DNA from 2 places in the Caldisericum sp. genome. Region 1 is predicted to be linked to the other one. Evidence: riboswitches for the same ligand, from Rfam matches in the RefSeq annotation. Region 1 holds a riboswitch; the other holds the start of a gene.

Region 1 (2,861 bases):
CTTTTCTTCATATATAGAATCCACTGATAAGGATCGTGGATTACAAAGGATTAAGACTCACAACCTCATAAAAAAGTTCTCAAAAGATTCCTCAATTTTTTTCTCATATATTAGATATGGAAACACACAAAAAAGTTCCGTAAAATTTTGAGAATTTTCGAGGAATTTTTAAAATTTACAAAGTGTGGTATTGTTTTACTAATTTTTGCATTTATACAAAAATTTTGCACAATTTACGATTTTTTCCTTTCTCATCAATACAAGTAACTCTTTTCAGAGCGGGTTTGGTAGTTTTATCAGTTACCTTTTTCGTCTCAATTTGAGGATTTTTTCGCATGACCCTCATAAAAATTTAACTTTTACCTAAAGAAAATCTAAAGAAAATATGTGAAAAATTTTGGTCATCGCTTAAGTTAATATTTACAAAAGGTTCATTTGAATAATAAATGCAAAGAAGAAATGTAAAAATTCCCTTGAGTTGTTTTATTCTTTTATAAAAGTTTTCATCATCTCCACTTTTATAAAGAAACCAAATAAACCTTGTCTATTTTAGAGTTTATTTTGAAAAAGAAACATTATAGCTAAGAGAATTAATGCCAAAAAATAACAATAAGAATTAATGCTACAGGCATTCATAATGGGATTGATAAATCTGAAAAAAGTTTCTTAAGGGCTTAGGAGAAATTTACAGGATAAAGATAAGGTGTTGAAAGACAGGGATAGATTTGCAACAGATCTTATTGGAAAATCCATTTTTAACTGCCACAATGAAAATTTGAAGAAAATCATCCTTTATGGAATTTAACGAGCTTGTGAAGGGCAAAAACACAATACTTATGTGTGAAAATGAAAAAGTAAAAGAATATATGGTTGCAGTAAGAGACGAAAACAACAATCTCCTTGGATATTTTGAGATTATACAAAAATTGTTATAATGAGATAACTCCGACCAAAGATACCTAAGAGGGAAACCTCATGGTGCTTTGGCGATAGGGTATAATGGGAAACTGTTATGCCTGCCATTTTGCAAAGGAGGTAAGAGATGAAAAAAGTAACAAATGTTTTGCTGTTGTTAGTTTTCCTTCTAACTGTCAGTTTTAACTTTTCATTTGGTAGCAAAGTTGCTCTTGGTGATTCAAGCGGTGTTGTTGAGCTTTCAATTGGAAAAAATGTTGCTTCTTTGAATTTTAAACCGGTTCCTCTTGAGAGTAAACCTATTATTCAAAATGGAAGAACTCTTGTTCCTTTAAGATTTGTATCCGAAGCTTTCGGCGGCTATGTAGATTACAATCCAAATGACAAAACTATTACTCTTGTTTTCGATTTGCATACAATTATCCTAAAGATTGGATCAAAGGTTGCAATTGTTGACGGAAAAGAATTACCTCTTGATGTTGCTCCCTTTATTGAAAAACAATCAGGAAGAACGCTTGTGCCAGTGAGATTTATTTCGGAATCAATTGGTGCAAATGTGGAATGGAATCCCTCAAATAGGACGATCAAGATTATTTACCAACAGAAACCACTTGCAAATAAAAAATCTTTGATATTAAAGGTAATTCATGCAGGAAGCCTAACACAACCTTTAAGAACTCTTGAAAACAATTTCAAGAATTATTATGCAAAACTAAATGTAGATATTACTTTTGAGGATTTTTCAGCAGGAAGCGTTGATGCAGTAAAACAGATAACTGAACTAAAAAAAGAATATGATGTTGTTGCACTTGCCGATTTTTTCCTTATTCCACAGTATCTTATACCAAAGTACACCGATTGGTACATCGTTTTTGCCACAAACAAACTTGTATTGTGCTATACCGATAAGAGCAAATATGCAAATGAAATAAATTCAAATAATTGGCATGAAATACTATTAAGAAAAGATGTTGATTTTGGATATGCAGAACCAAACTCAGATCCTTGTGGTTATAGGACACTTCTTATGTTCCAACTTGCAGAGCAGTATTATAAAAAGCCCCAACTCTACCAAAGCCTTTTAAATGCAACTAAACCGAAAAATATCCGTCCAAAATCAGTTGAGCTCGTTGCTTTACTTCAAGCAAATGAGCTTGACTATGCCTTTGAATATGAGTCAGTTGCCGTGCAAAATAATCTAAAATATATCTCTTTTCCAGACGAACTCAATCTCGGAAATCCTGATCTTACGGACTGGTATGAAAAAGCATCTTTAACACTAAAGGATGGTACAGTTGTAAAAGGTGCGCCAATTCTATATGGACTTACGATTCCAAACAATGCACCAGAAAAAGAGTTTGCACAAAGATTTGTACTATATTTACTTAAATACGGTAAAAGTGTTTTTGAGAAATCAGGGCAACCTTTTGTTCCATTCAAAGCATATCCAGATATTTATAAATTACCTGCACCTGTAAGAATGGGGATTATGAAATAAAATTTTCAATAATTACTTCACCTACTCTTGATTTCCCCCTGCAATAAATTGCAGGGGGAATAATAAAGTTAAAAAAGAGGGGGTTTTTTATGAAACTGATTAAAAATTGTATTAATTTTGGTAATCCTTTTCTCTTTCGTTGAATTCTCTTTCAGTGTAGCTTTTTCGAGGACTTTTTCATCTAACATCAAAATTACTAAAGACACTGTAAAACAGGTTTTTTAAGAACATTTGGGGGGAATAGACTCATAGGAAGGAAACTCAGTTGTGCTAATATCCGATGGAGGCTACTTTATTAAAGGCAAAATAAAAATAGCTAAAGATATTGTACAAAAAGATGTCTTCTTTGCGAAATTCAATTCGAATGATGATTTAGAATATTGGTTAAAAGCGGCTTCGGAATGACAACCATTTTGAGGGGGCAACAACCCCCCTCAATACTCCCCCA
Region 2 (5,899 bases), on a different contig from region 1:
CCTTATGAGAGGATTCTTGAATCTGAAAAAGTATCAGAAGAAGTAAAAGAGAAACTTAGAAAAACATATGAAACACTTAATCCTCTTTTACTTAAAAGGCAAATAGATAAAATTACCCAAGAACTCTCACGGGCATATGATAAAAAGATGAAAGAAAGAGCGAAAAAAACACAGAAAACCGATGTAAAATTACCCAATGATTTTCCTTTATCTCAAAATAATTTCGTATATAATTTAAATGAGGCAACCAAATAATATTTCGTATAGAAAATTACGTGAGGCAACACGTATAGAAAAAATTTTTTGTCAATACCTGAATCATATATCAAATTAAGAAAAAATAAAAAATTCAATAAAATATTGGTTAAAACTTACTCATATGCTCTTAAATTTTTTGGCTTTTAATTAACCTTACTTAATTTTCAATCTTTGGGTATGGTGGAAGTTCCCTCATGTGAGATGATAATTCCCTGAGAGTCTTGATATATTCGATTTCTTTCTCAGTTATATTTTCATTTTTGAGTTCGCTTTCAAGATTGTGCTCAAGTGCATAGAGTATCATATCAATCTTTTCGTATGGCATTTGTAGTGCAAACTCATCGGTTAAACCAGGTGCAAGGTCAGGCGAAGGTGGTTTTTCAATAATTTCTTTTGGCACGCCCAAAAATTCCGACAACTCTCTTACCTGAGTTTTGTATAAGTCTGCAATAGGGTCAAAGTCTGATGCCGAATCTCCATATTTCACAAAATATCCTGTGAGTTTTTCTGTTTTGTTGCAACATCCTGCAACAATGTAGTTCATTTGTTCTCCATAAAAGTACAACAGTACTGCTCTTATTCGGTGCTTTGTGTGTAAATACGCATTACCTTTCATTATCTCAATATTTCCCGCTCCACCTTTGAGGGATTTCAAAAAGGTGGTTTCTTTTTCATCCTGATTTTGTAAATATTTATTTATAGTGTAACGTTCTTGAAATTTGCGTGGAATAAACAAAGGAGGTGGCTCAAGAGAATAAACACCTATAGCCTTAAGAATTCCAGTTATATTTATTTCTTTTAGTTCTATATGAAGGGCGTCGGAAACTATGCGTGCATGTTTTAAACTCTGTGGGTGAGTATCACGCTCACCCATAAAAAGTGCAAGGATTTTGTCGTTTGGAAGTGCCCTTCTAAGCAAAAATGCAACAAGAGAAGAATCAATACCTCCAGAAAGCCCGAAAATTACACCATTTGCATTGAGTTTTTCAACTTGTTTCATTATGAATTTCACTATTGTATTTGTAACTTCTTCAGGATCTTTTAATCTAAGGCAATCTCTAATACCCGTTGTTAATCACCTCTAAGTATTATTTTACCACTTAAAGTCAGTTTATGGACATTGAACGATACCTCTATACCAAAGACAGTCTGCACAAGATGGCGTATTATTATAGCAATCCGAATCGCTTGTAAGACAGAAATCGCATACATTTTCAAGCGGACAATCAGTACATGAAGGGAAAAGCGCATTCTTCACATTAAACCTAAATCTCTTGTATTCATCGGAATTCCATATTTCAAAAAGGCTCTTTTCATTAAGCGATCCAAAAGAATATTTGTTAACAAATTTTTCTCTTCCGTAGATATATTCTGTATATGAGTGAAGAAGTCTATAACATGGATAAACACCCATATCAACACCTATAACGGTTGAGTTGTTTTCAATAAACTGGCACTTTCTTTCGGTTAGCAATTTAAATCTTGGAAAAATAATCCTAAGTCTGTATTTTCCTATTTTTGTATTGAGCCTATCAATAAAAATAGTATCATCAAAAGATCCATCATATATTATTTCTTTGGAAAGTTCCTTTGAAAATGGCATAAGGTTTGACATAAGAATTGTTGTAATCCCTAATTTATCTGCAAGAGGTAAAAGATTCTCTACGATATTTATGTTGCTTTTCATTAAAACTACTTCAAGCCAAATCTCTGGATTAGACCTTTTAAGTTCCTTTTTTAAGGATTGAAGGTACATGACATTATCCTCAACTCTATTAAAATCTGTTCCTCGAATATCCATATATATTTCCTTTTCTGGTGCATCAATTGAAACTGTAATTTTATCAACACCAAGATTTATAAGTTCCTTTGCATATTTATTCAGAAGGGTTCCGTTTGTACCAAACTCTACATGATAACCTCTTTTCTTGGTCTCTTTAATAATTTCAACAATTTCAGGATGCACGAGAGGTTCACCAATTCCTCCAAGATATACTGTTTCAAGTTGTGGAAAATCCTTAAAGTTATCAAGAACTCTAAAATAATCTGATAGGGACATTTCCAAAATTTTATCCTTCCAAAATCTTCTAAAACACATCTTACAGTTTAAATTACAAAAAGTAGTTATTTCAACATAAGCCTTCTTTATATCTCTCCCGTCCGGTATTTGAACTGTGTATCCTTGAAATTTAAGTTCAAGTAGTCCCATAATTTCTCCTTAATATAAAAAATTGGGGGGCTTACCCCCCATATAAAGATTATAATGACTATTTCAAAGCAAGTTCTTTTAACTTTTCTTCAGTTGGAATTCCTTTTTCGCTCCAGCCTCTTACTCTGTAATAATCAGGAAGAGTTATATGGAGTTTAACAACCTGTCCCTTCGCAGCACCTTCAGGAAGTGGTTCTTTGAGGAATCTTTCAGGAAGTTTATCTTCTTCAGGTCCAACACCAACATCTATATTCCACAATCTTTCAAGATTCCATATCCTTTCACCTGCTTTAATAACCTCATCTTCTGTATAGTCAAAACCTGTTGCCGCCTTAAGTATTGCTGTATATTCAGGTAATCCTAATGCAAATGATGTAAAGAGGCATAAGCCTTCAGAATCAATTACTGCCGTAAGATCCTGGAAAATCTTAACCCATTGTGCCTTTCCTTCGGTTGCAAATGGGTCGAGTTTCTCCGGTAATCCTAAAATTTCGGGCGAAATCATATATCCTCTCACATGGCATCCGCCACGGTTGGACGTTGCATATTCAAGTGCATGCCCCTGTGCACCCCTTGGATCGTATGCTGGGAGTTCCTGTTTCCTTACACTCATTGAAAGTTCTGGATGTCCATACTCTGTTGCAAAATCATAAGAACCTTTTGCAAGTTTATCTCCGATTCCTTTTCTTAAACCAATTGCCTTTGTATATTCAACGATAGCTTCTGCATTTCCAAACTTTGGTTCTGGAAGTTCGCCAATATGATCTTTTGGCACATACCCTTTCTCATAAAGTTCCATAAGAGCTGCAATTGTTGCACCTGTTGCAATTGTATCAAGCCCAAGTTTATTACATAGATGGTTTGCAGTAATAACTGCTTTAAGGTCGCTTACGCCACAATCAGCACTGAATGCCCAGCTTGTTTCATATTCTGGACCTTCCACTTCTTCTTCGATTTCAGGAATCTTTACAACACGACCACAACCTATTGGACATGCAAAACAAGCCTTATTTCTTATAAGATATGTTTCTTTGAGTTTTTCTCCAGAAACTTCATCAACATATTCAAATGTACCTTTTTGGAAGTTGTTTGTAGGATACAATCCATGCTCATCAATAATATGGTTTAAAACCATTGTTCCATATGTTGGAAGCCCTTGCGAAGTTACACCATTTGTTTTAATTTTATCCATAGCAACTCGCAATGCCTCTTTAAATGCCTCGTTATCTGCAATAGGGGCTCTTCCAGTTCCTTTTGCAACAACTGCCTTTAGCATCTTAGATCCCATAACTGCACCAACACCAGTTCTTCCTGCAGCCCTTGCCTTGTCGTTAATTATGCATGCTTGCATCGAAAGTTTTTCCCCTGCAGGGCCAATGCATGCAACCTTTGCAGTTTTATCGGAAACCTCTTCAAGGAGCATATCTGTTGTCTCATAGGTATCCTTCCCCCAAAGGTGAGACGCATCTCTAATTTCAACTTTTCCGTCATTAATCCAAAGGTAAACAGGTTTATCGGATTTTCCCTCAACAATGAGCATATCAAAACCAGCTTTCTTTAATTCAGGACCAAAAAATCCCCCAGAGTTTGATGCTGCAATTACATTATTCAATGGTGATTTGGTTACAACATCGTAACGACCACCTGTTGGTGCTGTAGTAAGAGTAAGAGGACCTGTTGCAAAAATCAATTTATTTTCCGGACCAAGTGGATCTGCATTTCTTGGGACTTCATCAAAGATAATCTTTGCAGCATAGCCTCTTGCACCGATGAATTTCCTTGCAAGTTCTTCGTTAATTGGTTCTACCTTAACCTCCTTTGTTGAGAGGTTAACCCTTAAAATCTTACCCATGTAGCCACCTAACATAAAGCACCTCCTTTAAAATTTTTTTAAAAAAAATAAGAAGCCCAATTTGGGCTTCTTTGCAAAGAAGGCAGGCTTGAAGATTGCTCTTCAAACCCTATCGCCTTGTCATCCCAGAGGGACACCCAAGGTCGAAGCCTTTTACATAATTATTAAACAATTTTAATTTTTGTCAAGAGCAAAACTTGTAGATTGTTTCAAATTTTTAAAGTTTGCTACACGGCTCAATATTAATGATTACTTCCGATATGTTCTTTATGTTCTTTTTGATAGTTTCTTCTATTTCAGTTGCAATTGAATGTGCATCACCTACGCTCATATCTTTTGGAAATTCAAGGTGAAGGTCAATAACATAGTAAGACCCAAATTTTCTTACTCTAATTTGATGTGGATTGCAAACGCTATCAAAACTGGAAATAATTTTCTGAACTTCATCAGCAATACTTTCGTCAGTTTCTTCCATTATCTCTGAAATGACAGGTTTCAAAATATCGTAACCCATATAAATGATTATTATCGCAACGAAAAACGATGCAATGCTATCAAAATAACTTTTACCTGTAAATCTTATAAGAATTCCTCCAAGAAGAACCGAGATGGATGAAAGAATATCGCCAAAATAATCTTTTGCATTTGCAATAAGTGCCTGGTTTGAAATTCTTTTTCCAACAATGTTCATATATGCAGACAAAAATATTTTCCCTACGATGCTAATCGTAGCACCGATCATCATAAGGATATCAAGTGCCTCAGTTTTACCAAAGCGAGCAATTGCCTCATATATGACGAATGCACCTGCGAGGACAACAGAAATGCCAATTATACTTGATGAAATAGTCTCTGCCCTACCATGTCCATAGGGATGATCAAAATCCGGCGGGCGTGAAGCAATTTGTGTACCTTTGTATACGATAATGTTCTTTACAACATCGACTGTTGTATCAAGTCCATCTCCAATAAGTGCAATGGAATTTGCAATAACACCCAAAAGAACTTTCAATATGGCAAGAAAGGTATTAACTGCCATTGCAATTTTTACAGCAGTCAATCCAGAGTGAGTTCGTTCATCCATTTTTCACCTAAAAACCTCAAATATAGAAACTAACCTATTATATGATATAAAAGACTTTTTGAAAAATTTTTTGTAAAGGTTTTTTTGCAATATAATGTAGTTGGAGGTGGAAGATGAAAAAGATATTAATCCTATTAATAATAGCTTTAGTACTATTTGCCTCTTGTGGAAAAAGTGTATCAAATGAGGAGAAATTCGACAAATTCAACGCAAAAAGTGTAGTTAAAGCCTACATAAATTTAATAAACGATGCAAATTATGAAAAAACTCTTACTCTTGTTGATTCAAAGCTTGCAATTGTTTGGCCTGGAATAAGCTTAATAGAACAACTTACAAATTCAAAGATTAAAGACAAATTTGTCGTGGTGAATTTAGAAAGCATCAGCGAACCTGTTAACTTAGGGAATAGTCCTGATGAAGTCGAAATTGTAACACAGATACACCTAAAGCCAACTCAAAAAAGCGCTGAACTTGGAGTTCTTGAAAGAGAGAAAGA

Evidence for each region. A riboswitch is a leader RNA that binds a small molecule or an ion and turns the genes downstream of it on or off. The one in region 1 is predicted to bind molybdenum cofactor.
Region 2: linked by a shared signal. The riboswitch ahead of ACP5SP_RS07190 (aldehyde ferredoxin oxidoreductase family protein) and the one ahead of ACP5SP_RS07700 (extracellular solute-binding protein) in region 1 are both predicted to bind molybdenum cofactor.

The regions. Positions count from the first base shown of each region.
Region 1 covers NZ_JBMFSR010000076.1:36-2,896, reverse strand. Annotated here, with positions in the region: gene ACP5SP_RS07705 (hypothetical protein) at 795-935, shown strand; molybdenum cofactor riboswitch at 932-1,051, shown strand; gene ACP5SP_RS07700 (extracellular solute-binding protein) at 1,043-2,413, shown strand.
Region 2 covers NZ_JBMFSR010000052.1:102-6,000, forward strand. Annotated here, with positions in the region: partial or broken gene ACP5SP_RS07175 (transposase) at 1-255, shown strand, start outside; gene nadE (NAD(+) synthase) at 416-1,270, opposite strand; gene ACP5SP_RS07185 (tungsten cofactor oxidoreductase radical SAM maturase) at 1,370-2,467, opposite strand; gene ACP5SP_RS07190 (aldehyde ferredoxin oxidoreductase family protein) at 2,526-4,334, opposite strand; molybdenum cofactor riboswitch at 4,370-4,480, opposite strand; gene ACP5SP_RS07195 (cation diffusion facilitator family transporter) at 4,537-5,403, opposite strand; gene ACP5SP_RS07200 (hypothetical protein) at 5,517-5,899, shown strand, end outside.